DNA from 3 places in the Pantoea vagans genome. Region 1 is predicted to be linked to each of the others. Evidence: predicted binding sites of a transcription regulator. Region 1 holds the regulator's gene; each other region holds the start of a gene.
What was found. The regulator CRP, encoded in region 1, controls carbon source genes, mostly activating them, when cyclic AMP is high. The targets are predictions, from matches to a motif close to ATGTGANNNNNNTCACAT.
Positions count from the first base shown of each region.

Region 2: a site for CRP is predicted at 4,726-4,743, ahead of epd (erythrose-4-phosphate dehydrogenase). Genes of this name have one in related genera too.
Region 3: a site for CRP is predicted at 9,277-9,294, ahead of LK04_RS09515 (6-phosphofructokinase). Genes of this name have one in related genera too.

Region 1 covers NZ_CP011427.1:156,668-166,864, forward strand. The annotation lists gene LK04_RS00690 (cytosine deaminase) at 1-2, shown strand, start outside; gene tsgA (MFS transporter TsgA) at 46-1,224, opposite strand; gene ppiA (peptidylprolyl isomerase A) at 1,486-2,058, shown strand; gene LK04_RS19910 (YhfG family protein) at 2,157-2,321, shown strand; gene LK04_RS00705 (putative adenosine monophosphate-protein transferase Fic) at 2,311-2,904, shown strand; gene LK04_RS00710 (aminodeoxychorismate synthase component II) at 2,946-3,521, shown strand; gene argD (bifunctional acetylornithine/succinyldiaminopimelate transaminase) at 3,609-4,829, shown strand; gene LK04_RS00720 (YccS/YhfK family putative transporter) at 4,830-6,905, opposite strand; gene crp (cAMP-activated global transcriptional regulator CRP) at 6,964-7,596, opposite strand; gene LK04_RS00730 (OsmC family protein) at 7,885-8,289, shown strand; gene LK04_RS00735 (phosphoribulokinase) at 8,363-9,232, opposite strand; gene LK04_RS00740 (YheU family protein) at 9,294-9,512, opposite strand; gene LK04_RS00745 (hydrolase) at 9,515-10,197, opposite strand, start outside.
Region 2 covers NZ_CP011427.1:622,299-632,495, reverse strand. The annotation lists gene mscS (small-conductance mechanosensitive channel MscS) at 71-931, opposite strand; gene fbaA (class II fructose-bisphosphate aldolase) at 1,120-2,199, opposite strand; gene pgk (phosphoglycerate kinase) at 2,302-3,465, opposite strand; gene epd (erythrose-4-phosphate dehydrogenase) at 3,517-4,536, opposite strand; gene tkt (transketolase) at 4,888-6,879, opposite strand; gene LK04_RS02865 (M48 family metallopeptidase) at 7,153-7,908, shown strand; gene LK04_RS02860 (YidB family protein) at 7,954-8,370, opposite strand; gene speB (agmatinase) at 9,314-10,197, opposite strand, start outside.
Region 3 covers NZ_CP011427.1:2,053,098-2,063,294, forward strand. The annotation lists gene LK04_RS09465 (SDR family NAD(P)-dependent oxidoreductase) at 172-966, opposite strand; gene LK04_RS09470 (MFS transporter) at 1,061-2,230, opposite strand; gene LK04_RS20650 (hypothetical protein) at 2,227-2,367, opposite strand; gene LK04_RS09475 (LysR family transcriptional regulator) at 2,479-3,369, shown strand; gene LK04_RS09480 (NAD(P)-dependent oxidoreductase) at 3,456-4,313, shown strand; gene LK04_RS09485 (AAA family ATPase) at 4,286-4,870, opposite strand; gene LK04_RS09490 (PTS sugar transporter subunit IIA) at 4,867-5,304, opposite strand; gene LK04_RS09495 (hypothetical protein) at 5,314-5,583, opposite strand; gene LK04_RS09500 (class II fructose-bisphosphate aldolase) at 5,647-6,489, opposite strand; gene LK04_RS09505 (PTS sugar transporter subunit IIC) at 6,476-7,843, opposite strand; gene LK04_RS09510 (PTS sugar transporter subunit IIB) at 7,836-8,150, opposite strand; gene LK04_RS09515 (6-phosphofructokinase) at 8,162-9,142, opposite strand; gene dld (D-lactate dehydrogenase) at 9,578-10,197, shown strand, end outside.

The DNA.
Region 1 (10,197 bases):
AGTGAGATCGACGTGGGCGGCCTGAAGGCCGCCCATTCAAGCAGGTTAGTGCGTTACATGGCCGTGCTGGCGATGTTTGGTCACAAAGCCGAGCAGTACACACATCACGAACACCACGGCATACAGACCGTTGGCGGTAGAGAGGGCCGCATGTGCGCCACCGCTCGCCACAATCGGGCCAGTCACGACGAAGGTCAGCATGGTGCCGACGGTGCCGCATGTCAGGATAAAGTTCACCAGCTTCGGTGAAGAGACTTTGGTTTGCAGCGATCCCAGCGTAATGATGGTGGTGTAGATAGCGCTGGAGCTGAAGCCCAGAATCATGATGATCCAGTGCAGCATGCTGGCATCATTTGTGGTGACGAACCAGTACATCAAGCCCGTTGCCAGGGCGGCCAGAACCATCAGAATACGTTGCAGATCGAAGAAGCGCAGCAGGAAGCTGAACACCCACATACCCACCATGTAGGCGGTCCAGAAGTTACCTACCAGCTGACCAGCCGCGGCGATATCCATGCCCATCGATTTGGTAGCGTACTCCGGTACCCAAGAGATAAAGCCCAGCTGACCAAGGATATAGCAGAGTGCGGCAATCGACAGGAACAGCACGCCAATACCCCATTTCTCTTTCTCGCCGCCTTGCACCGCAGCTTCGCTTTTCAGCTCAGGGAATTCCACCATCAGCGTGAGGACGAAGATCGCCAGGTAAATCACGCCAATGCAGGCATACACCCAGTACCACGGCAGCGCACGCGCCAGCAGTACACCCGCGATGATCGGGAAAATAGTGCCGGCCATGCTAAAGAAAGAGTCGGTAAACAGCAGACGTGAACCGCGCTGGCGGCCATCATACAGATGCGTAATCAGGAAGGTGCCGATCGACATCGTAATGCCGCTCACCACGCCAAGCACAAACATGCACAGCGAGAAGATGGTCAGATCGTGGCTGGTCATCAAGCCCGCGACGGCAAGGATCATCAGCACAAAGCCAAAGATCAGCTGGCGTTTCAGCGGCACAATCACCATCAACCAGGCGTTCAGGAATACCGCGACCAAAATACCGGCATTCAGGAAGGTGAAGGTGTTGCTCATTTCTGAAATCGGCAACTGGAAATACTGGGCAATATTATCCAGCACCATGCCGGTAACAATAACCAGCGCGCCGGTGAGCGCGTAAGAGAAAAAGCTGATCCAGGTAAGGCCAATGCGATTACGGTTTGTCATGTTCTGAACCTGTGAAGCGCCGGGATGGGCAAAAAGTGTCATGAATTGTAAATGGAACTGTGATCTTAATAAACAACGAGTGAAACAAGCGCGAAATATTTCATTAATAGTGTGATTTTCGTCACGCAAATGATTGCGTGAGCGCAAAAGTATGACAATCGCAACATCAGCGTAAATATCGGTAAAACGCTGGCTCTTGTATAACTTGCTCTTTACAATCAATCTCGTTTTGAGCTTGCACTCCATGGTAAGGAATCATTCATGTTTAAACGTACTTTGACAGCGGCGGTTGCCCTGTTAGCGCTCTCTTCTGTATCCGCTACTGCTCTTGCAGCAAAAGGGGATACGCATGTGCTGCTCACCACTTCTGCGGGCAATATCGAACTCGAACTGAACAACCAGAAAGCCCCGGTTTCGGTGAAGAACTTTGTCGACTACGTCAACAACGGTTTCTACAACAACACCATTTTCCATCGCGTGATCCCTGGCTTTATGATCCAGGGCGGCGGCTTCACAACGGACATGCAGCAGAAGCAGACCGTTGCACCGATCAAGAACGAAGCCGATAACGGTTTGCGTAACCTGCGTGGCACCATTTCGATGGCGCGTACTGCAGATAAAGATAGCGCGACCAGCCAGTTCTTCCTGAACGTTGCGGATAACGCCTTCCTCGATCACGGTCAACGTGATTTCGGTTATGCGGTATTTGGTAAAGTTGTGAAAGGCCAGGATGTGATCGATAAGATTGCGCAGGTGCCAACTAAAGATGTCGGCCCATACCAAAATGTGCCGTCAAAACCGATTGTTATCCTCTCTGCCAAAGTCCTGCCTTAATCGTCTGACGCGCCATTCTGCAGTGGCGCGCTCTGCCGTGCTCCGGCAAAGCTAAAATTTGCTCTTATACTTAGGGCAAATCGCTTGCCGGAGGCCCTATGACCAGCAAACTCACTGAAAAACAGAAAACCACACTGTGGCAGCAGCGCCGTGCGGCCAGTTATCAGGCCAGTTGCCGCCTGGCCGGTTATGCGCCTATCGAAATCCCCACTGAGCAGCAGGAAGATCGACTGGAATCATTGAGGAGGCAATATGGCGGATAACAGTCTGGCGGTGCGCGATCCCTATCTTTGGCATAACGACAGGGTGCTAAAAAATCGTCTCGATATTCATGATGAAGCGCAACTGCGTAAAGCGGAATTGGCTTTTAGCGCGGCACGTCTGGCTACGCTGGAGTTAGGGCCGCGCAGCAGAGGGATGCCGTGGCTGTGCCATATTCACCGCACCCTGTTTCAGGACCTCTACAGTTGGGCCGGTGAAGTGCGCAGCATAGATATCTGGCGCGACGAAACGCCATATTGCCACTGTGAATATATTGAGAAAGAGGGCAATGGGCTGATGGCGGCGCTGGAGGATGAGCAACAGCTGGTCAACCTGCCGCAGACGGAGTTTGTGGCACGTCTGGCGCACTATTACTGCGAGATATTTGTGCTGCATCCGTTCCGCGCGGGAAATGGGCGGACACAGCGTATTTTCTTTGAACAGCTGGCGCTGCATGCCGGTTATCTGCTGACGTGGGATCAACTGGAGCGAAACGCCTGGCGCAGCGCGATCTTTGCCGGTGTGGCGGGCGATCTGGCACCGTTGACGGCGCAGTTTGCGAAAGTGGTGAGCCCCGCTCGTTAAAATGCGTAGAATAGCGGCGGTTTTTCTGGCCTGAGGGCACTATGCTGCTGCTAATTGATAACTACGACTCCTTCACCTGGAATCTCTACCAGTACTTCTGTGAGCTGGGCGCGGATGTGCGCGTAGTGCGTAATGACGCCATTACCGTGGCGGAAATCGAGGCGCTGCCGCTGACACATCTGGTGATTTCTCCTGGCCCCTGTACCCCGGATCAATCCGGTGTCTCGCTGGAGGCGATTCGCCACTTTGCTGGACGCCTGCCGATACTTGGCGTGTGCCTTGGCCATCAGGCGATTGCGCAGGCATATGGTGCGCAGGTGGTTCGCGCGCGCCAGGTGATGCATGGGAAAACTTCCGTAATCCAGCACACCCAGCAAGGCGTGTTTCGCAACCTTAATAATCCTCTCACCGTGACGCGCTACCATTCACTGATTGTGGCGCGCGATACGCTGCCCGCAGAATTCGACGTCACCGCCTGGAGCCTGCGCAACGGCGAGCCGGATGAGATCATGGGCTTCCGCCATCGCACCTTGGCGCTGGAAGGGGTGCAGTTCCATCCTGAGAGCATCCTCAGCGAGCAGGGCCATCAGCTCTTGGCTAATTTTCTGAACGCGTAACTTATGTTTGCCTTCGTGTGATTTTTTATGCATATTTTGTGATTATAATTTCACTTCAGCTCAACAAATAACCCAATGAGGTCGGCAATGGCAGCGGAAAAACTAGCGGTAACCCGGGAAACGTTCGATAACGTGATTTTGCCTGTTTATGCACCTGCGCAGTTTGTGCCGGTTAAAGGTAAGGGCAGCCGAGTCTGGGATCAGCAGGGCAAAGAGTATATCGACTTCTCCGGCGGCATCGCGGTAACTGCTTTAGGCCATTGCCATCCGGCGCTGGTGGAAACGCTGAAATCGCAGGGCGAAACCTTGTGGCACACCAGCAACGTATTCACCAACGAACCGGCACTGCGTCTGGCCAGCAAACTGATTGCCGCGACATTCGCCGATCGTGTGTTCTTTGGTAACTCAGGCGCGGAAGCCAACGAAGCGGCTTTCAAACTGGCGCGTTATTACGCCTGCAAGAAACACAGCCCGTTCAAAAGCAAAATTATCGCCTTCCACAACGCGTTCCATGGCCGTACCCTGTTTACCGTCACTGTAGGCGGTCAGCCGAAATACTCTGACGGTTTTGGTCCGAAGCCTGCCGATATCGTGCATGTGCCGTTTAACGATCTGGATGCCGTCAAAGCAGTGATTGATGACCACACCTGCGCCATTGTCGTCGAGCCGATTCAGGGCGAGGGCGGTGTGGTGGCGGCGACCGCAGAATTCATGCAGGGCCTGCGCGCGCTGTGTGATGAGCATAAAGCGCTGTTGGTGTTGGATGAAGTGCAAAGCGGCATGGGGCGTAGCGGCAAGCTGTTTGCTTACGAGCATTACGGCATCAAACCCGACATCATCACCAGTGCAAAAGCGCTGGGCGGCGGTTTCCCGGTGAGTGCGATGTTGACCACCAACGAAATTGCCTCCGTGATGGCACCAGGCGTGCACGGCACCACTTACGGCGGTAACCCGCTGGCCTGTGCGATTGCCGAAACCGCGCTAGATATTATCAATACACCAGAAGTGCTGAATGGCGTGGAAGCGCGTCGCCAGCAGTTCGTGGAAGGTCTGCAGGCCATCAACAGTCAATTTGAACTGTTCAGTGAGATTCGCGGCAAAGGTTTACTGATTGGTGCGGCGTTGAAACCGCAGTACGCCAGCAAAGCACGCGACATCCTCAATGCATCAGCCGCAGAAGGATTGATGGTGCTGACGGCGGGCACCGACGTGATTCGTTTTGTGCCTTCGCTGGTGATCGAGCCAACCGATATCGCAGAAGGCATGGCGCGTTTCGCCAAAGCCATTGAGAAGGTGCTGGTGGCGTAATTAACTTTTTGGCCGTAATACTTTGAGCCAGCGACCATGATGCGGTCGCTGGCTCCATGCCAGTGAAGAGATAGTGTGCATCACGTTCAGGTGTTGCAAGATGCGCTTCACATGCTGTTCCACAATCGTCACCGGCCCCTCATTCAGATTCTCCGGCGCTTCCAGAATGTTGCTGTCATTGCCTGGTCCATCGTATGCCAGCCGCTGCTGACAGCGTTGCAACGCAATTTCACAGGATTGCAGATAACGCTCCGCCAGTTTCGGCGTCAGCATGGTGTGCTCACGCGCCAGAATCGTCATGGCGTTGAGATGCTCGACGATAAACTGACTGTGTGTTACCCACATGCGCATATCTTTCAGGTACTGCGCGTTGAAGCCCGGTTCGCTTGATGCCTGGTTAAGCGAGTTGAACAGCGCATTGTGCGCCTGATTGACCTTCATGCGCTGGTACGCCAGCTTTTCCGGCGATTGTTCAGGCCCCAACAGCATTCGTAACGCTTCCTGATAGGCTTCCAGCGCATCATGGGCGTTGCTGCGCAGCAATCCGCTCTGCCACTGCGGCCACAGCCAGATCATGCCTGCAAACGCAATCAGACAGCCCATCAGCGTATCCATCATGCGCGGCAATAAGAACTGTGCGCCATTGAGCGACAGCAGCTGTAACGAATACACGGCGGTAACGGTGAAGCCAATCATCGACCAGCCATAATATTTGCGCGTCACCAGATAGCTGGCGAGGGTGATGGCCAGCATAAACAGTAAGGTGACCGATTCGGGTACGGCCAGTCGCAGTGAGGCTGCCGCAATCAGCAAGCCGGCAAAGGTGCCGAGCGCACGGTGCTGAATGCGCACCCGCGTGGCGCTGTAGCCATTCTGACTGACAAACATGATGGTCATCAGAATCCAGTAGGGCTTAGGAATGTTGAAGAACAGCGCGACTGCGCTGCCGAACATTAGCATCACCGAGATGCGTGCGGCGGTGCGTAAAGCGGCAGATTTCAATGACAGATAGCTGCGCAACGCGGGGAAGAACGGCAGACGGCGCTGACGATCCGCCATCAGGTCACGCGTGTACAACGGCTTCTGCGTGCGTAAGACGCGTGCGATACGGCTGAAGTGGTAGTAACAGAAGTTGCCGACCGGATTATCTGGGTGCTGGCGCGCGATTTTTTCCAGCGCCCCGAGTGGCTTCTCCATATGGAAGCGCTCCGGCAACTGATGATAGAGAATCGCATCGGCGAGGATGCGCAGGCGCGCGGAGATGGTTTTCGCATTCCAACGGATCACCGCCTCAGCGTGGCTCTGCTCGACCAGCTTTTGCACCTCTTCCGGCTGATGCAGGCTCACCGAAATGTGTTCCTGTAAATCCAACGCCACCTGAAACGCTCGCGTCAGACGCTTATGGCTGTTATCGCGGCTGGCCGAGAGCATATGCATCTGCTGATAACAGGTGGTGATCAGATCGACGGCTTTTTGCTGGCGTGCCAGTAGCGGCGGTAACGCTTTTTCAGGATCGGTGAGTTGCGTCAGCAGCGTGTATTTCGCATCACAGTAATCTGCCAGTTCGCGATACAGCAGGCTCAGGGTTTCACGCATCGGCTGCTCTTTCCACAGCCAGAACCAAAACCAGTTAAACAGGCCGTACCAGAACGTACCGCCGATATACAGCAGCGGCGGCACCCAGACCGGCATCCTTCCAACCAGGCTGAGGCTAAAGATGGCGGCGATCAGGGTGGCTGGCAGCAAGCGGCCATGCAACGGGCTGATTTCGCCGGTGACACCAATCAGCAGCGGCAGCACAAACAGAATGAGCGGCAGCGGAATCTGATAATCCGTGAGCAACTGGATCGAAAAACTGCCGATGGCAAACAGCGAACCGCCGACAATCAGACGTTTGAAGAAGCGTTTATGCGGGGTATCCAGACCGGCCATGTTGCAGCAGGCAGGCACTAATGAGAACAACAGGCCTTTTTGCAGATCGCCAAACAGCCAGCCAAGTGCCACAGGCAGGCACAGCACCAGCGTTTGCCGCAGGGCGTAGTTGACCTCAGGATGATAGATGATTCGGCGCCACATCAGCTCATCGCAAACAAAAACGGCGCGATGTTGCCATCACGCCGTGGGTGATAAGAAATTAGCGGGTGCCGTAAACGACGATGGTTTTACCGTGTGCGGAGATCAGGTTCTGATCTTCCAGCATTTTCAGGATGCGCCCCACGGTTTCGCGTGAGCAACCCACGATCTGACCAATCTCCTGACGGGTGATTTTAATCTGCATCCCGTCTGGGTGAGTCATCGCATCTGGCTGTTTGGCCAGATTAAGCAGTGTTTGCGCGATACGGCCCGTCACATCGAGGAAGGCAAGGTTGCCCACTTTCTCGGAGGTGATTTGCAGACGACGCGCCATTTGCGACGAGAGTCGCATCAAAATATCCGGGTTTACCTGAATCAGCTGACGGAATTTTTTGTAGGAAATTTCAGCCACTTCGCAGGCAGTTTTGGCACGTACCCAGGCACTACGTTCCTGACCTTCTTCAAACAGGCCGAGTTCGCCGATGAAATCTCCCTGATTGAGGTAGGAGAGGATCATCTCTTTGCCTTCTTCATCTTTGATCAGAACCGCAACGGAACCTTTCACGATGTAGTACAGCGTTTCCGCTTTCTCACCCTGATGGATGAGCGTGCTCTTTGACGGATATTTGTGAATATGGCAATGGGACAGGAACCATTCGAGTGTAGGGTCTGTTTGCGGTTTGCCGAGAACCATTCGCTATTATCCTCTATTGTAATCGTGCCCAAAGCACAGGGGGCAGTTTTCCCTGTCAGGCGGTGTAATCGTCGAGCGTTTTATTTCCGGGTGATTCTTAAGCTACGCTTTTGATTCTTCCCGCCTTCGTCTGTTACGACGAAAATATTTTCAGCACTGTTTGTAGCACAGCTTTTGCAAGCTGTCTTCTGTTGTCTCGCTTCAGCAACAGGCGGAAGAGTCTGGATTGCTGTTTATCAACTGAAAGCGTACTCTGGCGGCAAAATAGCCACTTCAGGAGAAAGAATAATGCAGGCACGAGTGAAATGGGTGGAGGGGTTAACCTTTCTCGGAGAATCCTCATCTGGCCATCAGGTATTAATGGACGGTAATTCAGGGGATAAAGCGCCGAGTCCAATGGAGATGGTTCTGATGGCGGCGGGCGGCTGTAGCGCGATTGACGTGGTGTCTATCCTGCAAAAGGGCCGTAATGATGTGGCCGATTGCGAGGTGAAGCTCACCTCTGAACGCCGTGAAGAAGCGCCACGTATTTTTACCCACATCAACCTGCATTTTATTGTCAGCGGCAAAGCGTTGAGTGATAAAGCCGTGGCCCGCGCGGTTGATCTCTCCGCTGAGAAGTACTGTTCAGTAGCGATCATGCTGGGCAAAGGCGTGGAAATCACCCACAGCTATGAAGTGGTAGAGCTGTAATTCTACTGTAGCGGCGCGATTTATCGCGCGGTGTGATGCACGCCATACATCGTGCCGCTACAGAAATTCTGGATTATTCAATCCGTTTACCTTCTATCAGCCGTTGCACCAGCGGTGTCATGATCAATTCCATCGCCAGCCCCATTTTGCCCCCCGGCACCACCAGCGTATTCATGTGTGAAATGAACGAGCCCTGAATCATTGCCAGCAGGTAAGGGTAGGCAATCCCCTCCAGACCACGGAAATGGATCACCACAAAACTTTCGTCGAGCGAAGGGATCTCACGTGCGGCAAACGGGTTGGAGGTATCCACGGTCGGCACGCGCTGGAAGTTGATGTGGGTGCGAGAGAACTGCGGCGTGATGTAGTTGATATAGTCCTCCATCGAACGCACCACGGAATCCATCACCGCTTCACGAGAATGCCCACGTTCGCTGGTGTCGCGCACCAGCTTTTGAATCCACTCCAGGTTCACAATCGGCACCACACCCACCAGCAGATCCACATGCTCTGCCACGTTGTGCGGTTGGGTCACCACACCGCCGTGTAACCCTTCATAGAACAGCACATCGGTGTTGTCCGGCAGCGGCTGCCACGGCGTAAAGGTGCCCGGCACCTGATTCCACGGCACCGCTTCATCATAGGTGTGCAAATACTTGCGCGATTCGCCCTGACCGGTTTTTCCGTAGTGCTTGAACGTCTGCTCTAATAAACCAAAGTCATTGGCTTCGGGGCCAAAGTAGCTAATGTGACGACCCAGATCGCGCGCTTTACGGATCGCCATGTCCATCTCTGGACGGGTGTAGCGATGGAAGCTGTCACCTTCCACTTCCGCAGCGTGCAGATCCAACTGCTGGAATATTTTACGGAAGGCGAGGCTGGTGGTGGTGGTACCGGCTCCGCTGGAACCGGTAACGGCAATGATTGGATGCCTGGCTGACATAACAGAACTCCCTGTGAGGTCCGGCGATGAGCATTGTTACCACGAATTGCCGCGCGGTGCATTAACCGCGAAAATCTCGCGCAGGCATGATATTCACTGATTCATGCAGTTCAGACCACACCAGCACGACTTCGCCGCGTTCCAGTTGGCGGCGCACATCGGCCACCTTCTGCGCCAGGCTGCGCTCCTGCTCGCCGTAATCGGTACCTTCACGTAACACGAAAGTTTCAATCAGGTTTTCCAGCGTTGTCACTTCAAGTTCTTGCCAGGGAATAATCACGATCACACATCCAGATAGGTTGAAAGCCAGTCAGGTACACGCTGTTCCAGCCACATTTTCGGCTTCAGCAAGGTGCCGCCAACAAAACCAACATGACCGCCTTGTTGCGTCAGCTGATATTCAATGGAGGGTGACAGCTGTTCTGGTTGCGGTATCACTGCATCGGTCATAAATGGGTCGTCTTTGGCGTGAATGACCAGCAACGGCTTGCGTACGCCGCTGAGCAGCGGCATGGCGCTGGCACGTCGATAATAGTCATTGGCATCCAGAAAACCGTGCGCGCGTGCGGTAATCGCATCATCGAACTCACGAATGCGGCGAAAGGCGCGCAGCTGGCTCAGTTCCACCGGCAGCGTGCCGGGCCAGGCCAGCAGTTTACGCGTGGCGTTCTGTTTCAGCTTAGTGAGCAAATAGTGCTGATAGAAGCGCGAGAAGCCGGCATCCAGCTTTTCGCTACAGGGTTCAAGGGCAAAGGGAGCTGAAATCGCAACGGCGGCATCAACCAGAGCATTGTTGCCCTGCATGCCCAGCAAATAGGCCAGCATATTCCCCCCGAGTGAAACGCCCACCGCTGCCGTCGGAACCGTACCCCATTCGCGCTGGAGCCAGTGCAGGAAAAAGGTGGCGTCTTCGGTTTCACCGGAATGATAAATGCGCTGCAGGCGATTGGGCTCGCCACTGCAAC
Region 2 (10,197 bases), 470 kb from region 1:
GGAAATTGAAAGATTTAATTGGGCATTAGATAAACTAATAAGGTCGCCATAAATGGCGACCTTACAAGGTTTAAGCCTGCTGCTCGCTTTTCACCTGATGCAGATGCACATCCATCTGCGGGTACGGAATACCGATGCCGTTAGCATCCAGCGTGCGCTTGAAGTTCTTCATCAGATCCCAGTATACGTTCTGCAGGTCACTGCTTTTGCTCCAGCAACGCACGACAAAGTTAAGCGATGATGCGGCCAGTTCGTTCAGACCGATCTGGATCCCCATATCTTTCAACACGCGCTCGTCGGCTTCCACCACTTCCTGGAACAGCGCAATCACCTTATCGACGTCCGCATCGTAGGCCACGCCAATGATGAACTCATTACGACGAATCGGTTCGCGGGAATAGTTGATGATATTACCGGCAATGATTTTACCGTTTGGCACCACAACGATTTTGCCGTCAGCGCTTTTCATGGTGGTGGAGAAAATCTGCACGTTCTGGACTGTACCCATCACGCCGCCGAGATCGACAAACTCACCGGTTTTGAACGGACGGAAGGTCACCAACAGCACGCCTGCCGCAAGATTCGACAGCGAACCTTGCAGTGCCAGACCCACGGCCAAACCGGCGGCACCCAACACGGCAATAACCGATGCGGTTTGCACCCCGACGCGCCCCAAGGCGGCAATTAAGGTGAAGGCGATGATGCCATAACGCACCAGTGCAGAGAGAAAGTCAGCGACGGTGGCATCAATATGCCGCGCCTGCAGAACACGATTCACCGCGTTAGAGATAAGGCGCGCGATGAACATACCGATGATGATGGTGATGATCGCGGCAACGATATTCACCGCGTAGCTCAGAATCAGCGCCTGATTACGTACCAGCCAGCCGCCGGCACTGTTGATGCCGTCAACGACATTTAAGTCTTCCATTTGTTAGCCCTGTTGTTGAGTTTCCCGCAGGAAAATGCAAAAACGGCCAGAATTAATCCGGCACTCCCGTGTACAAGGGTAAACAAAAATGTGACGAAGCGCCAAAGATGGCCTGAATTTACTCACTATTCTGAATGAAACGCATAAAAAAAGGCCCTTTCGGGCCTTTTTTGTACTGTAAGGAAAAATTACAGCACGTCGACAGCGTTAAGCTCTTTGAAAGCCTGCTCCAGACGCACAACCATTGAAGCCTGTGCAGAACGCAGCCATACGCGTGGGTCGTAGTATTTCTTGTTCGGGCTATCTACGCCATTTGGGTTACCCAACTGGCCTTGCAGATAGTCTTCGTTCTTTTTGTAGTACTGCAGAATACCGTCCCATGTTGCCCACTGGGTATCGGTATCGATGTTCATCTTGATGACGCCGTAACCAATAGACTCTTCGATTTCTGCCGCAGAAGAACCAGAACCACCGTGGAACACGAAGTCCAGCGCGTTGTGCGGCAGGTTGTGTTTCTTGGTCACATATTCCTGAGAATCACGCAGGATGGTCGGGGTCAGTTTCACGTTGCCTGGCTTGTACACGCCGTGAACGTTACCGAAAGAAGCCGCGATGGTGAAACGTGGGCTGATTTTGCTCAGCTCAGTGTACGCGTAATCAACGTCTTCTGGCTGGGTGTAAAGCGCAGAAGCGTCCATGTGGCTGTTGTCCACGCCATCTTCTTCGCCACCGGTGCAACCCAGTTCGATTTCCAGGGTCATGTCGATTTTCGCCATGCGCGCCAGGTACTTAGAAGAGATCTCGATGTTCTCTTCCAGTGACTCTTCAGACAGGTCAATCATGTGAGAAGAGAACAGTGGCTTACCGGTTTTCTTGAAGTGCTCTTCACCGGCATCCAGCAGACCGTCGATCCACGGCAGCAGTTTCTTGGCGCAGTGGTCGGTGTGCAGAATCACTGGTACGCCGTACTGTTCAGCCATCAGATGCACATGGTGCGCACCGGCGATAGCGCCGAAGATTGCCGCGCCCTGTGGCTTGTCGGTTTTGAAACCTTTACCGGCGATGAAGGCAGCACCACCATTGGAGAACTGAACGATGACCGGCGCTTTAACTTTGGCCGCAGCTTCCAGTACCGCGTTGATGGAGTCCGTGCCGACGCAGTTAACTGCAGGCAGAGCGAATTTGTTTTCTTTCGCTACTTGGAAAACTTTCTGAACGTCATCACCAGTGACAACGCCGGGTTTTACGAAATCAAAAATTTTAGACATGGTTGTGTCCTGTTTCGTTACCGTTCATCCCACAAAGGGACGTCGATTTTTTGCCCAGGATGGGCAAGCCTTCAGACGGCGCCGAAGCGCCGCCCCCAAAAATTACTGCTTAGCGCGCTCTTCCAGCATCGCTACTGCTGGCAGTTTTTTGCCTTCCACGAACTCGAGGAATGCGCCACCGCCGGTAGAGATGTAGGAGATCTTGTCTTCGATACCGAACAGATCAATCGCTGCCAGAGTATCGCCGCCACCCGCTACAGAGAACGCTTCGCTGTCTGCAATCGCGTTAGCGATGATTTCGGTGCCTTTACGGAAGTTCGGGAATTCGAACACGCCAACTGGACCGTTCCACAGGATGGTTTTTGCATCTTTCAGCAGTTTTGCCATCGCCAGTGCGGTTTCGTCACCGAAGTCCATAATCTCTTCGTTATCTGCCACTTCGGAAGCCTTTTTCACGGTTGCCGGTGCAGTTTCAGAGAATTCCGTTCCAACGCGAGAGTCGGTTGGAACCGGAATGCCGTACTGATCGCGCAGGCCTTTTGCCGCTTCAACGAAGTCTGGCTCGTACAGTGATTTACCGACGTTGTTGTCGATAGCCACGAAGGTGTTAGCGATACCGCCACCGACGATCACGGTATCCGCGATTTTCACCAGAGACTGCAGCACGTCGAACTTGGTAGACACTTTAGAACCACCCACCACCGCCACCAGTGGGCGCTGTGGGTTGCTCATGACTTTGCCCAGTGCTTCCAGCTCAGCTGACAGCAGCGGACCGGCACACGCGATAGGCGCGAACTTGCCGACACCGTGGGTAGAAGCCTGCGCGCGGTGAGCGGTGCCGAAGGCATCCATGACGAAGACGTCGCACAAGGCGGCATATTTCTTCGACAGGGTCTCTTCGTCTTTCTTCTCGCCTTTGTTGAAGCGCACGTTTTCCAGCACCACCAGCTCACCCGCGCCGACTTCAACGCCGTCGAGGTAGTCTTTGGCCAGGGTCACAGTCGTGCCGCTCAGTTTGTCTTTCAGGTAGTTAACAACAGGCAGGAGGGAGAACTCTTCATTGTATTCACCTTCGGTCGGACGACCCAGGTGAGAGGTAACCATCACTTTCGCGCCCTGTTTCAACGCCGCTTCGATGGTAGGCAGAGAAGCACGAATACGTGCATCTGACGTCACTTTCCCTTCTTTTACTGGCACGTTGAGATCGGCACGGATCAGAACACGTTTACCAGCAAGATCCAGATCGGTCATCTTAATTACAGACATGGTGAACCCTCTCGTTGATTCTCATAAGTTTTGCCAGACGCAGTCCGCGTCTTACCTGAAACCGCTTGCGGCCATTGCTAACGTGGTGTCGATCATGCGGTTAGCAAAGCCCCATTCGTTGTCACACCAGACCAAGGTCTTGATCAGGTGGTGACCACTGACCCGCGTTTGTGTGCCGTCCACAATGGCACTGTGCGGATCATGGTTAAAATCTACTGAGACTAACGGTAATTCCGTATAGTCAACTATACCACGAAACGCCCCTTCTGACGCGTTTTGCAGCAACGCATTGACCTCACAGGCCTTCACCGCTTCACGTACCGAAACGCTCAAATCAATGGCTGTCACGTTGATGGTGGGCACACGGACAGCGATGGCTTCAAAACGATCGTTAAATTTCGGAAAAATACGGGTGATGCCAGCAGCAAGACGCGTATCCACCGGGATGATCGATTGGCTGGCCGCACGCGTACGACGCAGATCGCTGTGATAGGCGTCAATCACCTGTTGGTCGTGCATCGCCGAGTGAATCGTGGTCACAGTGCCCGACTCAATGCCGAAGGCGTCATCCAGCAACTTGATCACCGGAATAATGCAGTTGGTGGTACAGGATGCGTTGGAGACAATGCGGTCAGTTTGTTTAAGAGCCTGTTCGTTCACGCCGAACACCACGGTGGCATCCAGATCGTTACCGCCCGGATGCGAGAACAACACTTTCTTCGCGCCTGCTTGCAGATGGGCTTCACCGTCTGCGCGGCTGCCGTAGACGCCGGTGCAATCCAGCACGATATCGACGTTCAATTCCTGCCACGGCAGCGCATCAATCTCGGCCAGATGCAGAATGCGGATGGTGTCATCGCCGACGAACAGTTGATCGCGCTCCTGGCGCACATCAAAGGCAAAACGGCCATGGCTGGTATCGTACTTCAGCAAATGCGCCATGCCGGTGGCTTCCGCCAGTTCGTTGATGGCCACCACGGTAATCTCCGCGCGGCGACCGGTTTCATACAACGCACGCAGCACATTGCGTCCGATACGGCCAAAACCATTAATTGCGATGCGAATGGTCATCTCACTTCCTGCAACAACACCCAAAAAAACGTGCCAAATACCTTGAGCGTTTCGCTGCGTTTTGTACAGGGAATTATTGCCCGCTTAACGTTGCAAAATGATGCCACTGCATTACGACTGAAACGGTTCAGCCAGAATAAAGCATGCAAGGAATAACAGGAATGATTGCGATCAATTGCGCTGCTGATTATTGGATCTACGTCACAAATTTCGCGATAAAAAATTATTACTGCAGGAATAATTGAAGCGTTTCAGGTGGGAGATGGAAAGTCGGATAAAACAAAGGTGCGCATAAATGCGCACCTTACGGCTATCGGAATCTGTAGGGTCGCCATTTATGGCGACCACGGATTACAGAATCGATTTCGCGGTCTTCACTACGTTTTCTACGGTGAAGCCGAACTCTTTGAACAGCAACTCTGCCGGAGCAGACTCACCGAAGGTGGTCATGCCCACGATAGCGCCGTTCAGGCCGGTGTATTTGAACCAGTAATCGGCGATACCGGCTTCAATAGCCACACGCGCTGCAACCGCTTTCGGCAGCACAGACTCACGGTAAGCCGCGTCTTGCTTGTCGAAGGCATCGGTAGACGGCATAGACACCACGCGCACTTTACGGCCTTCGCCGGTCAGTTGCTCGTAAGCGGCGACAGCCAGTTCCACTTCTGAACCGGTGGCGATCAGGATCAGCTCTGGCGTACCTTCGCTGTCTTTCAGCACATAACCACCGCGTGCCACGTTAGCCAGCTGCTCAGCAGTACGATCCTGCTGCGCCAGGTTCTGACGTGAGAACACCAGGACTGATGGGCCGTCTACGCGCTCAATTGCGTACTTCCACGCCACAGCAGATTCGACCTGGTCACATGGACGCCACAGGCTCATGTTTGGCGTCACGCGCAGGCTGGCCATCTGCTCAACCGGCTGGTGCGTTGGGCCATCTTCGCCCAGACCGATTGAGTCGTGGGTGTAGACCATGATCTGACGGATCTTCATCAGTGCAGCCATACGAGCGGCGTTACGCGCGTATTCAACAAACATCAGGAAGGTTGCGGTGTACGGCAGGAAACCACCGTGCAGCGCCAGGCCGTTGGCGATAGCGGTCATACCGAATTCGCGCACGCCGTAATGGATATAGTTACCGGCAGCATCTTCGTTGATCGGCTTAGAGCCAGACCACATGGTCAGGTTGCTGGGTGCCAGGTCAGCGGATCCACCCAGGTACTCTGGCAGGATCTTACCGAAGGCTTCGATAGCATTCTGAGAGGCTTTACGGCTGGCGATTTTAGCGGGGTTAGCCTGCAGCTGTTCGATGAACTTCTGCGACTCAGTTTCCCAGTTTGCTGGCAACTCGTTGTTAGTACGACGGGTGAACTCAGCAGCCAGTTCAGGATGTGCAGCGGCATACGCGGCAAATTTCTTATCCCATGCAGATTCTTTTGCCTGGCCAGCTTCTTTTGCATCCCACTGCGCATAGATGTCTGAAGGAATTTCAAACGGCGCGTGGTTCCAACCCAGTTGCTTACGGGTCAGTGCGATTTCGTCATCACCCAGCGGTGCGCCGTGTGAATCGTGGGTGCCTGCTTTGTTCGGCGAACCGAAACCGATGATGGTTTTGCACATCAGCAGTGAAGGTTTATCGGTAACCGCTTTCGCTTCTTCTACCGCTTTCTTAATCGCTTCAGCATCGTGACCGTCTACGCCACGCACCACGTGCCAGCCGTAGGATTCGAAACGCATCGCGGTGTCGTCGGTGAACCAGCCATCAACGTGACCGTCGATAGAGATGCCGTTGTCATCATAGAAAGCAACCAGTTTGCCCAGCTTCAGGGTACCGGCGATGGAGCACACTTCGTGTGAGATGCCTTCCATCATGCAGCCGTCGCCCATGAACACATAGGTGTTGTGGTCGACGATGTCATGGCCAGGACGGTTGAACTGTGCCGCCAGCGTGCGCTCTGCAATCGCGAAGCCCACAGCGTTAGCGATACCCTGGCCCAGTGGACCGGTGGTGGTTTCAACGCCGGCGGTGTAGCCGTATTCCGGGTGGCCTGGAGTTTTAGAGTGCAGCTGACGGAAGTTCTGCAGTTCGCTCATCGGCAGGTCGTAACCGGTGAGGTGCAGCAGGCTATAGATCAGCATTGAGCCGTGACCGTTAGACAGCACGAAGCGGTCACGATCTGCCCACAGCGGGTTAGTCGGATTGTGGTTCAGGAAATCACGCCACAGCACTTCAGCGATGTCCGCCATGCCCATAGGGGCACCCGGATGTCCCGATTTGGCTTTCTGTACTGCATCCATACTTAACGCGCGAATGGCGTTGGCAAGCTCTTTACGAGAGGGCATCTTCTACTCCAGGTCGGATTAATGCTCCGCCGCGCTTAACGTATTGTAATTAATCAGTTATCAGGCGAAGCGAGAAAAAAGTCGCACATCAATGTACATGAATATCGGGGCAAAAGTACATGCGTCGACGTGCTAAATAGCGGGTAAACGGTTGCAATTCGGGGCTTGTCTGCTAGCCAGTGAACAAGATGCAGGCTATAACCAAAGCGTTTGAACACCGATCTCAATTTCAGGTGTTTGTTTTCTCTACCTTGTTACGCAAAGGACCTCTAAATGAAAATCCGCGCCACCATACTTGCTGTGGGAATCGCTTCGCTGCTGAGCGGCTGCGAAGGGATGGACAATAACGCGCTGCTGCAATCGGGCGCGCAGGCCTATCAGGCTTATACCCTGAATGATTCACAGGTGAAGCAGTTGAGCGACCAGTCCTGTGCCCAGATGGACAAAGATAATCAGGTTGCCCCGGCTAACAGCGAATACCAGCAGCGCCTGAACAAAATCGCCGCCGCGCTGGGCGATAACATCAACGGTGTTCCGGCCAACTACAAAGTCTATCTGACCAAAGATGTGAACGCGTGGGCGATGGCGAACGGCTGCATCCGCGTCTACAGCGGCTTGATGGATATGATGACGGATAATGAAGTGGAGGGCGTGCTCGGCCATGAAATGGGCCACGTGGCGCTAGGCCATACACGCAAGGCGATGCAGGTCGCCTACGCCACCACGGCTGCGCGCACCGCCGCGGCATCGGTGGGTGGTGTGATTGGCCAGCTTTCGCAGTCACAGCTTGGAGACCTGAGTGAGAAATTGGTTAACGCGCAATTCTCGCAGACACAGGAATCGCAGGCCGATGACTACTCTTACGATCTGATGAAGAAACGCGGCATCAATCCGTTGGGCTTAGCCACCAGTTTCGAGAAGCTGGCGAAAATGCAGCAGGGCCAAACCAGCTCGATGTTTGATTCACACCCTGATTCCGCCGCACGCGCGCAGCACATCCGCGATCGCATTGCGGCCGACGGGAAATAGCGGTTTAGATGTTGCAGGGGCGGCTTTTCAGGTCGCCCCGATCCCTTACCGCTTAAACAACCCATCCACCATCGAACCCAAATCCATCTGGCTGTTATTCACACTCTGCTCATCCAACTGCCCTTGTGGCGACATCTTATCAATCAACTGTGGTAACAGCGCCGCCAACGTACCCGACGCGCCATTCACATCGGTGCCCAACTTATCGGCTAGCGACTGCAACTCATTCTGGCCAAAGGCATTTTGAATCTCACCGCCACCAATCGGCTGATTGCCGCCGGTCCCAATCCATGAACTCAGCACTTCACCCAACCCGCCCTGTTGAAACTTCTGCAGCAGCACTTCAACCCCGCCCTGCTCCTGCACCCAGGTCCAGATAGCCGCCAGTTGACCCAACTGATTGCCCTGCCCGTTACCGTTGCTGTTCCCCAGCGAACCGACTAATTCATCCAGAAAGCCCATGGTGACCTCCGAAGATTATGTAACTGTTTCCCCTGCGAAATAGCTGACTGTAACGTAGGGGCATGCCTTGGCGCGCCCATGCAGAACCGGAGCGCATGCGATTTTCACTTACCGCCCCAAAGTATAGCCATACACCGCCGATAACGATTTGACACTATTCAATTGTCGAAGTGTTGATGTACAGAACGTGATAATGGTTGGAACAAAGCAGTCCGGGCCATGTCATATTTAGCATGGTCTACAATGACCTTTTTATAGCTAGCAGGCGACATCAGAGAGAGTCACAGGAGCATCACATACTATGCTGACCATTCTGATCATCATCGCCGTCGTCATCGCAATTGTGCTGCTGGGCGTGTATCTGGTGATACGCTCCGCTTCGCAGGACATAAATGACGATTATTAAGGAACCGGGGACGTCGAGGGCAAAGGAACGCCCCATCAGTTTCCCTCTCATTTTTCCCCTTCTTTATCTTCTTCGCAGTGAATCGTAGCGGCGCGATTTATCGCGCAAGTCAGCAGCTTGACCCGCAGCAACCCAACACACATCACATATTCATTAAACATCCATAAACCCCGACCAGACGTTGTCGATAACCTTAAGTAGTTGAAGATTCGTTGGGAAAGAAAAAAGCAGAAACGTGACGATGGCGTGAAACAGCAGAAAGTGAGTGTGGCAAAGTCAGTTAGGGCAGAAAAGATTTTATCTTGCGTGGTTGGCTCTTAGAGAGCCCAGGAGCGTTGAATGCTGACAATACAGATTGTGACCGCTGTAGCGATTATGGCGAGTGCCGGACGCCATTTTTTACGTTCAACCATTAATGATGTAGACAACGATTACTGATCAAAGGCCAGCCAAATCCTGATGCTGATTTTGTTCCTGTAGGCGCGCACCTTGGCGCGCCCCAGGGCAGCTCTTAAGCCGCTTAATTCACTGCCCCACTTAACCTTTATTCGCCGCCTGCACATGCAGCATATCCAGCGCCAGCGTAGCCGCAGCCAGAGAAGTGAGGTCTGCGTGATCGTAACCTGGCGCCACTTCCACCAAGTCCATCCCGACAATATTCATCCCCTGCAAACCACGAATCAGCTTAGTGGCTTTATCGCTGGTCAGGCCGCCAATCACTGGCGTACCGGTGCCTGGTGCATGAGCCGGATCAAGGCAATCAATGTCAAAGGTCAGGTACACCGGCAAGTCACCCACGGTGCGCTTCACTTCAGCCAGAATATCGTCAACGCTGCGATCGTTAACCTGCGCCGCATCAAGTACGTTAAAACCGAGGCTCTTATCAAACTCGGTACGAATACCGATCTGCACTGAATGGTTAGGATCGATCAATCCTTCCTTCGGCGCGGTGAAGAACATGGTGCCGTGGTCAAACGTCGGGCCATTAGAGTAGGTGTCGGTGTGCGCATCGAAGTGCACCAGCGCCATCTTACCGAAATGCTTGGCGTGCGCACGCAGCAGCGGCAGCGTGACGTAGTGGTCACCGCCGAAGGTCAGCATACGTTTACCGTTAGCCAGCAGCTTTTCAGCGTGCGCCTGCAGTTTGTCTGACAGATCTTGTGAATCACCGAACGCATAAACCAAATCACCGCAGTCCACCACGTTCAAACGCTGACGCAGATCGAAATCCCACGGCCAGCGGCAGCCTTCCCACGCGAGGTTAGTGGAGATCTGACGAATCGCGCCTGGTCCTAAACGGCTGCCCGGACGGCCCGAGGTCGCCGCATCGAAAGGTACACCGGTAATCACCCACTCAGCATCGCTGTCATAAGGCTGGAAGTTTACCGGGAAGCGCATGAAACCGAAGGCATTGGAAACCA
Region 3 (10,197 bases), 1.9 Mb from region 1:
TTTATGCATAGGGAGCAGAAACACCAAGCGTTGCTGTGTAAACTTTTGTCTTAATTTCCATGCTGGTGCTGGTTGTCGCGGCACAATTGAATGCGCATCTGTTAGCAAAAGTCATGCTTCCAGGATTTGCGATAAATCGCGCCGCGACGGTAATCTCCGCCTTATTGGTGTTTAAACAATGTCATCTACAACACCGCCATCGACGCGCAGTGCGGCGCCAGAGGTGGCAGAGGCTTGATTAGAACAGATATAAACCACCATATTCGCCACCTCCTCCACCGTGGCGGCACGTTGGATCACCGAACTCGGTCTCTGCGCCATCACAAACTCTTTTGCCAGCACCTCTAAGGACTTACCGGTGCGCTTAACCTCCTCTTCCATCATCGCGGCAAAGCCATCGGAAAGGGTCGGTCCCGGCAACACACTGTTCACCGTCACACCGCTACCCGCCGCAACTTTGGCTAAGCCACGTGCCAGCGACAACTGCGCCGTTTTGGTCACCCCGTAATGCACCATATCTGCAGGAATGTTGCGCGCCGATTCCGAAGAGATAAACACCACGCGACCCCAGCCGCGTTTCACCATGTCGGGCAACAGTGCGCGTGACAAACGCACACCCGACATCACGTTGGTTTGCCAGTAGGCTTCCCAGGTTTCATCATCAGTGGCGTAGAAATCTTGCGGACCGTAGATGCCCGCGTTATTGACCAGAATATCGATCGGCGGCAAGCCATGAAGTAACTGTTTCACACCCTGCGCACTGCCAAGATCGGCAATAAACGTATGGATTTTGGCGCCCACCACTGATCCATTTAGCTTCTCACGCGCGCGGCTCACCGACGCTTCGCTGCGACCATTTAGCACCACCTCTGCGCCACTCTCTGCCAGCCCTTGCGCAATCGCAAAACCAATGCCGCCGCTGGATGCGGTAACCAAGGCCGTTTTACCGTGCAAATCGATTTTCATAATGCTCTCCTGGATGGGTGCCGATTAACCTGTTGAACAGGCTCAAGCCTGGCTTACGCTGCGCAAGATGCCTTGTCGAATCATGCGGTTATTATCACGGCTGGGAAGTAAGACCCTTCCTTACAGGGTGCTGTCTCGCACGCCAGACAATCCACAGCGCCACCGCTAACAGCCCTAAACAGACCGGGGCAAAGCTTGGCACCCCTGGCCCATTCAACAATACGCCGCCCAGCATGCCACCTGCGGCAATCGCCAGATTCCAAACGGTGACCAGCATTGATTGCGCGACATCGACGGCCTGCCCGGCGCGCACCACCATCGCCGTTTGAAACAGAGTGGCAGCCCCACCAAACGCCAGCCCCCAGATAATCACCGCCAGCCAGACTGCCCATCCATAGGTGGGTAAAAGCTGTAGCAGCGTCGCGGCGGCGATAAACATGGCAACGCAGATGCACAGCATTTGCTGTAAATAGCCGTCCACCCACAATCCGGTGATGAAAATGCTGACCAAAGTGCTGATGCCAAACAACAGCAGTACCGCATCGGCTCGCTCAGCCAGCCCGGCAGGCTGTAACAGTGGCACGATATAGGTGTAGAGGACGTTGTGCGCCAGTACGAAGCAGAGCACCAAGACTAAGACGCTGCCTACGCCAGGCAATTTCAGTACATCACGCAATGGCAACCGCTGCCGGGCTGATTGTCCCGGCTGCTCGGGGGCCGTCAGTCGCAATATCAGCATCAATAACAGCGATAAGCCACTCAGTGCGGCAAAGCACAAACGCCAGCCGATCAGGTTGCCAATGAACGTTCCCAAAGGTACGCCGATCGCCAGTGCCAATGGCGTACCCGCCATAGCGATAGCGATCGCTTTGCCCTTGTGCTGCACGGGTGCCATGGCAGCGGCATAACCTGCCAGTAGCGCCCACAGCAAGCCCGCAGCGATACCGGCGATGGCACGTGCCACCAGCATCAGCGGATAACTGCCGATCAGCGCAGTGGCCCCGTTCGCCAGGGTAAATCCTGCCAGCGCACACAGCAGCAAGCGCCTTCGCGGCATACCCTGTAACAGGGACATAAGCGGAATAGCCGCCACGAAAGAGCCCACCGCATACACCGATACGCTTTGCCCGGCCGCCGCCACCGAAACCTGTAAACCCTGTGCCATCGGCGCGAGCAGACCAGCAGGCAGCGCTTCGGTGACGATAGTCACGAATGCCGCCAGGCTCAGCGTAAATAAAGGGATGAAGGGTAAACGCGCGCTCATCGTGCCCCCCGTAAACCCTGATAAACCGCATCACGCAGGTCACTGACAAACTGTCCAGACATCCCTTCGTAGAGCGTGTTGGTAAACGCCACCACACTCAGCGCCTGTTTCATCACCTGCTCAATCAATTTCTGCATTTTTATCGCTCCTGAATAATGACCTCCTAAATTAGTCATTTCACGATTGCGGAAAAACCAGGGTACATTTCAGGACTAACAGGACATTTATGTCCGCAATAATGAGGCGTTATGGACAGTCTTAATGGCTTTATGGTGTTTGTGCAGGTCGCCGAAACCCGGAGTTTTGTTGCCGCTGGGCGTCAACTCGGCATCTCCGCATCAGCGGTGGGCAAAAGCATTGCACGAATGGAAGATAAACTGGGTGTGCGCTTATTTCATCGCAGCACGCGCAGTATCACATTGACCGCAGAAGGTGAGCTGTTTCTGGAGCGCAGTCGGCGCATTTTGGCAGAGATTGAAGCTGCCGAAAGCGAACTGTCGCAGGCGGCACAGCGTCCTACCGGGCGGTTGAAACTGAGCCTGCCGATTGTCAACTCGCTGATTCTGCCTGCACTGGGTGACTTTATGGTGGCCTATCCTGATATTCAGCTTGACCTCGATTTTAGCGACCGCGTGGTCGATGTGATTGCTGAAGGCTATGACGCCGTGATGCGTGGCGGCCCGCCTGGTGATTCTCGCCTTACCGCGCGTAAACTCGGATACGCCTATTCGATTGCCGTTGCCTCTCCCGACTATCTGGCGCGCCACGGTACACCTCAGACACCAGAAGCACTTCAACAGCACGCCTGTCTGCATTATCGATTTAACACCACAGGGAAGCTTGAGCGCTGGGTGCTGCGCGGTTACGAAGACGAACATGAGTTGGTATTGCCCACCACCATGGTGTGTAACAACATTGAGACACGCGTCTGCTTTGCGATGCGCGGATTAGGCATTGCCATGCTCCCCGATTTCTCGGTGCGTGATGCTCTGGCGCAAGGCACACTCTGTGAAGTGCTCAGTGACTACGCCTGCCACCGTAATGTGTTCCATTTGTTGTGGCCAGCCAGTAAACACCCTTCCCCCAAAGTGCGCGCGTTGATTGATTTCCTCAGCACGCGCGTGTTCTCGCAGGCGTAAAACGGTTGTATTTGCTTGCACTTTCCTCAACGCACTCTCTGCCGGGCGTTCCATACTGACATCTTACCGCTTGAGGAGATGCCGTTATGATAACCATCGCGATTGCCGCACCGGGTGCCATGGGAGCCGCCGTGGGCGGCGTGTTGGCGCAGCACGGTGCGCGCGTGATTACCCCGCTGAGCCAGCGATCTGCCGCTTCGCAACAGCGCGCGCATGATGCGCACATCGCTGACGTCAGTATCGAAGCGTTATGTGAAGCCGATATCATCCTGTCGATCCTGCCACCTGAATCCGCGCTAAGTTGGGCGCAGCAGATGGCGCCATTGCTGCAATCCGCCGTGCACAAACCGCTGTATGTGGATTGCAATGCCATCAGCCCGGAAACGCTTAAGCAGGTCGCGCACGTCATCGAGAGCACCGGCACACCCTTTGCCGATGCTGCCATCATTGGTTTACCGCCGGGCGCACAAAATCCACAGGGACCGCGTTTCTGGTTTGCTGGTCCCCATGCGGCGAAGCTGGCGCTTTTAAGCGAAGTCGGATTGCGTGTTCGGGTGATGAGTGCCGAAAACGGCGCGGCATCAGCGCTAAAAATGGCCTACGCCGGGATCAATAAAGGCATCACGTTACTTACCTCGGCGATGCTGATTAATGCCAGCAGAGTGGGCGCTGCCGATGCGCTGCGTGAAGAGATGCAGGATAGCCAACAGGCGTTGTTGCAGAGGATGGCCAAAGCTACCCCAGATATGTTGCCAAAAGCCTGGCGTTGGGCGGCGGAGATGGATGAGATTGCGACGCTCAATCAGGGCGAACTCGCCACCGATCGCTTGTATCAGGCTTTGGGGGAAATTTGCCGCCAGCTGGCTGAAGATCGTCAGCACGATCAACAGTTCAGCGCTCTGCTGGCGGCGTTCTTTCACCCTGACGCCGACAGCGCGGGCTGAGCACTGACCGGTAAACGCAACTGTCGTTGCAGCCAGGCACACGCGGCGGCGATATCCGGATCGCTGGCATCAAGCTGCAGTACTGGCCCGAGCGCCATCGGCTGTGCAGTTTCCGCCAGCTTACGCAATTCGGGAAGGTATTCCGCACCCGGATGGCCCGGCATGCGCTGCGCCAGTCTTGACTGGTAGCGCGCCACCGCTTCATCCGGCGTGATGGCCAGCCACATTTCCAGCACGCGCGTGACGCCGGCCTGCTGCAATCCCTGCTGCAACACCTCTTTCGGCTGGAAGCCAAACCAGGCATCGATCAGGTAGACACAACGCGTCGGTGCCTGCCCAACCACTTTCCATATCGCCTGATAGGCCGCACAGCCCAACTGGCGATTACGCAAACGATCAACCGGCGCAAAACTGGCCATAAACGGTTCTTTCAGGCTATCCAGCGTCAGCACCGGGAAGCCAAACTGCTCTGCCAGCGCACGTGTCAGGGTGCTTTTGCCCGATGCCGGAATACCGTTGACCAGCACCACGCATTTCTCTTCAGTGGGGGAAGTCATAGGATTTCTATCACCTCCGCGACGCTGCTGGCCTTGCGCAGACGCACCAGCGTTTCTTCATCCTCTAACAGTGACACAATGGCGCGAATACCCTCTTCAATGTGAGCGTTGCTGTCGCGCGCACCAAACATGATCACGATGTCGGCTTTGTCACTGCCCTCAAAGGGAATCGGTTCATCCAGCACGATCATGCTGAAACAATCTTTCAGCACCCCGGTTTCCGGGCGCGCATGCGGAATGGCAATCCCTTCCTCAAACACGTAATACGCCCCGTGAGTCAAGGTATTGGCGATCACCGCCTCTGGGTAAGAATCCTTCACGTAACCCCCGTTGACCAGCGGTTGTGCCGCCAGGGCGATAACCTCGCGCCAGTCCGTGGCGGTGATCCCTACCTGAATCGCATTCGCTTCTTGCAGCAGTCGCTTAATACTCATACTGCCTCCTTAAATCGATTTGCGGATGGTATTGCGCAGCTCATCAATTTTGATGAACAGCGGATCAATTTCCTGACGAAAACGGCGGCTTTTTGCAAAGATGCTTAATGCGCGATTGTATTCCAGCATTAATTGTTTTTGCGTGTCGACCGCCTGCGGATTAATAGCGAGCTGTTGTTCCAGCTCGCTTATTTTACCGCTAATTGTTTCTGCCTGAAGATCTATTTCTTGTGAATCCTGGTTCTTATTATCAGAACCTTTTTTCAAGAATCCAAACATAGCGTCTCCTGCCCCGAATGGCGCCAGGGCACCTCAGGTTATTACGTCATGAGAGAGTCGTGATTAGCGGAACAGTGAAATTTTCTCTACCAGCACATTGGTGACGGCATCGTTAGCGGGTACAAGGAAATTACGCACGCTGTCATTCACTTTGCCTTTTTCAAACGTCTGCTTGCAGTTTGCCACCCATTGCACATTCATTTCTGTGCCCACGTTCACTTTCTCGATTCCACTGCGCACAGCCAGACGCATGTCTTCATCACTGACACCGGTACCGCCATGCAGCACCAGAGGGGTTTTGGTGGCATCGGTAATGTCAGCCAGACGTTGATGCTGGATGTGCGCTTTGCCGGTATACAAACCGTGTACGGTCCCGATTGAGATGGCCAGCATATCCACACCGGTTTCATCAACAAAGCGTTTGGCATCATCCACGGTGGTAAATGACGCCGCATTCATCTCCACTTCTTTTCCGTCTTCAGATCCGCCAATCGCCCCCAGTTCCGCTTCAACCGAGACATGCACGGGGCGCGCCATATCAATAACGCGACGGGTGTTGGCAATATTTTCTTCAATCGGTAAATGCGAGCCGTCATACATAACTGAGCTGAAACCGGCATCAATCGCCGTTTGGATCGCATTTAAATCTGAACAGTGATCAAGATGCAAACAGGCCGGTACATTACGACTTTCTGATAATGAGCGAATCGCATCGACTATTAATTTATGCCCTAAATATTTCGCCGTACCGGTGGAAATCTGAATCATCAATGGACTATTGGTTTTTTCTGCCGCAGTAAAGAAAGCCGGTAACATTTCCAGACAGTGTAAATTAAAGGAGCCGAGCGCTTTAAATTCACGTTGTTTAGCCACCTGTAACAGATCGGTAAAGTTATAAAGTTTCATGGAGTTTTTCCTCATGGGATTTAGTGGATTTTCCGTTAACAAACCAGGCGATAAGCGTAATAAAGAGAATAAACAAGGCGACGAACATCCAGTTGCCCTGGAACGCGTGGCCCAAGACCAAGCCAGTACTGATGACGTCGGAATCACTGAAGGTCACGCCGGTAAATCCGTAGCTTTCGAGCATCGGCACCAGAATGGCAGGCAAGAAGGTGATGAACAGGCCATGGACAAAGCCCCCGATCATCGCACCGCGACGTCCGCCCAGCGCGTTACCAAACACCCCTGCGGTGCCACCAGCAAAGAAGTTGGTCAGCAGTCCTGGCAGGATCATCGCCAGGCCAAACATCGGAAACACCAACATGCCGACTACAGAACCCAGCGTCGTGGCCAGGAAGCCAACGATCACCGCATTAGGGGCATAAGGGAACATCACTGGGCAGTCGAGTGCGGGTTTTGCGTCTGGCACCAGTCGCATCGCGATACCACGGAATGCAGGTACCAACTCATTCAGCAGCAAGCGCACGCCGCTATACAGCACGAACACACCAGCGACAAACTGAATCGATTGCATGAATGCATACATCAGATAGTTCATGCCGTTGCTGTACTGACCGATAAATTCCGGGCCCGCCGCGAGCGCAGGGATCAGGTACATCGGCACCATCACCACCGCCATCGACAGATAAGTGTCCTGCAGGAATTTGAAGTTGTCTGGCAGCTTGAGATCTTCGGTCGAGCGTGACCCCTTACCCACGACTTTGGCGACAGCCGCCGTCAGCAAATAACCAATGGTGCAGAAGTGGCCGAGCGCAACGTCATCCGAATCCGTAATGCGACGCACCACGGGTTGTGCCAGAGCCGGCATAACCACCGCCATGACGCCACCAAAGATGCCGCCGGTAAGGATCAGAGGTAAACCTGTCAGCCCCGCTTTATAGCCAATCACCGCACCGATAGTCGCCATCCACAACAGCGCCTGTCCGGTCAGGAAGATGTATTTGAACGGTGTCAGACGCGCGATGATGATGTTGACGATAAAGATCACCAACAGCGTCAGCGCCACTTCTGAACCCAGCTCGCGGCTCGCTAACCCGGCAATGGCAGCCACATCGGTGATGTAGCCCTTCATGCCAAAACCATGTGTGAATATGGTATTCAGGAAGGTCAGAGTACCGACAATAATATTGATACCCGCCATCATAATTAAGAAGCCCAGCAGGGTTTTAAAGGTGCCTTCCATCACCTTTCCTGCGGATTTTTTCTGCAGTAGCAGACCAATCAGGGCAATAAAGGCGATCAAAATAGATGCCTGCCCTAATAAGTCTTTTACCAGGAAGTTGATCGCACTATTCATGGTTAGCAACCTTTAAGTTACGTTCTTTCATAAATGCCACGATTTTCTCTTCAATTTCCGCTTTGTCGGTCAGCCTGTTCAGGATAATCACCCGCTTAATTTGTTCTGGGGTGGCATCCGCGTTCAGGACATCCGCAAAGGCTTTCTGCGTTAAAATCATGTCGGACTTGAAAGCATTGGCTTCCGAAATCGTGGTGTGATCGATATCAGCTTCAATTTCGAGTTTCTTTAATACGGATTTGGCGCTCATTTCAATTGCGAAACTTGAACCCAGACCACATCCACACACACATAGTATTTTCAGCATGGCTTATTTCCTCACAGAATATGCAGTTGTTTAGCAAGTTTATAATGGTGCCCTTCGGTATCCACCAGGCGTTTTTTCATGCTTATGAGATCTATCGGTATCGGTCTATTACTGCCATTAATAATGACCGCCTTATTGCGCATCCCCGATTGAATACAACGCGCGACTTCACTGGCCATAATGGTGCCCTGATAAATTTCTTCACAGGTGGGATCACCACTACGTAAGCCATAACCGATAATCGTTTTACGAATTCGCACCCCTATTAACGGTTCAATTTGTTTAATCAGTGTATCGATCGCCCCCTGAAAACCGGGTGAATATTCACGGGTGTAACCTTCAGAGCAGAGGATCACCACGCTATTCTGCGTCGACAGGCGTTGAGTGATACGCTCTGCCAGCTCTTGCGGCGGAATCTGGCATTCCGGGATTAGCGCGAAATCAGCGTTAGACTTAATCGCTGATTGCAGTGTTAACTCTCCGCAGTAGCCGCCCAGTAATTCAACCATAAATACACGCCCTGTTAAGGCACGTCCGGTATTTCTCAGCTTTGACACTTCTTTTAGGACTTGCTCACAGGCCGTAGAAAAACCGATGGTGTAATCACTGCCGAACACGTCGTTATCAATCGTCATGCCCACGCCGAAACAATTCACGCCGAATTCGCTTAACGTGTGCAAAAATTGTAATGACCCATCACCACCGGCCATAATTAATACATCAATGCGCAGCGATTTAAGATGTTTGGCAATCAATTCGTATTCTGGCCTGATTAATTTTCGCGTGGTTCTTCCTGATTGCATCACGGGAATAGATGTGATGGCATAATCCACCAGATCGCGCTGAGATATTTCCTGATGCCGATTTTCCAGCAAGCCGGGAATACCACCATTAAATAACACCATGTCTGCTTGTGTCATGCGTGATATTTGAAATACAAAGTTATTTATCCCGGTTACATCGCCACCGCTGATCACCATGCCAATTCTCATTGTCATCACTCCCTAAGCTGCGCGTCTGACATTCATTCTTCCGGTGAACGACTTTTCTATTTGCAACGAAGATCACACTTTCACCATGAATTTAATCCCCATCATGATTGACAGCATGGTTAAACACTCTTTTTTTGTGATTTAAATCACATGGCTATTTTTACCACAGGAGTGAAATTAACTTTATAATCATCGAGTTATATTAATTTCACGCAGTAAAATAGTAAGCGTTTTTAATCGGAGTGCAGCCTTAATTTCTTTCGATCTAAATTGTGATTGCCCGCGCATTTTTATCGGTACGCAGGCTTTTTCCCGCGGAGGATAAAGGGATAATGATTCCGTGCGTTATTTCCTTAATAGTGCCGCTGAATGATTGACGCCATGCTGATCAGGTTGTCCAATAACGCGGCAGATAAATGACGAAGAAGAGAAAACATGACCACCCCGCAGGAGATGTTGCGTCAGTTGGCTGACGCAGTGGGCGACAAGCAGGTATTGACCCACGCCGATGATAAAGCCTGGTACACCAAAGGATTTCGTGTTGGTCGCGGTGATGCCTTGGCCGTAGTGCTACCGCAAACCTTGCAGCAGTTGTGGCAAACACTGCAGATTTGTGTGGCTCAGAACGCCATTATTTTGATGCAGGCCTCCAATACCGGCGTCACCGGGGGGGCGACCCCTGATGGCAACGATTACGATCGCGACGTGGTGATTGTAAGTACGCGCCAGCTCAAAGGTGTGCAGGTGATCGATCAGGCTCGCCAGGTGATCGCATTTCCTGGTACCGGCCTGACCGAACTGGAACAAACGCTGCAACCGCTAGGACGTGAACCGCACTCGGTTATCGGTTCAAGCTGCATTGGTGCTTCAGTTGTTGGTGGTATTTGTAATAACTCCGGCGGCTCCTTGATTCGTCGCGGCCCGGCGTTTACCGAAAAGTCGCTGTTTGCCCGTATCCATGACGATGGCCGCCTGGAGATGGTCAATCATCTGGGAATCGATTTGGGTGCCACACCGGAAGTGATGCTGAAAAATTTGACCGAGCAGCAGTATCA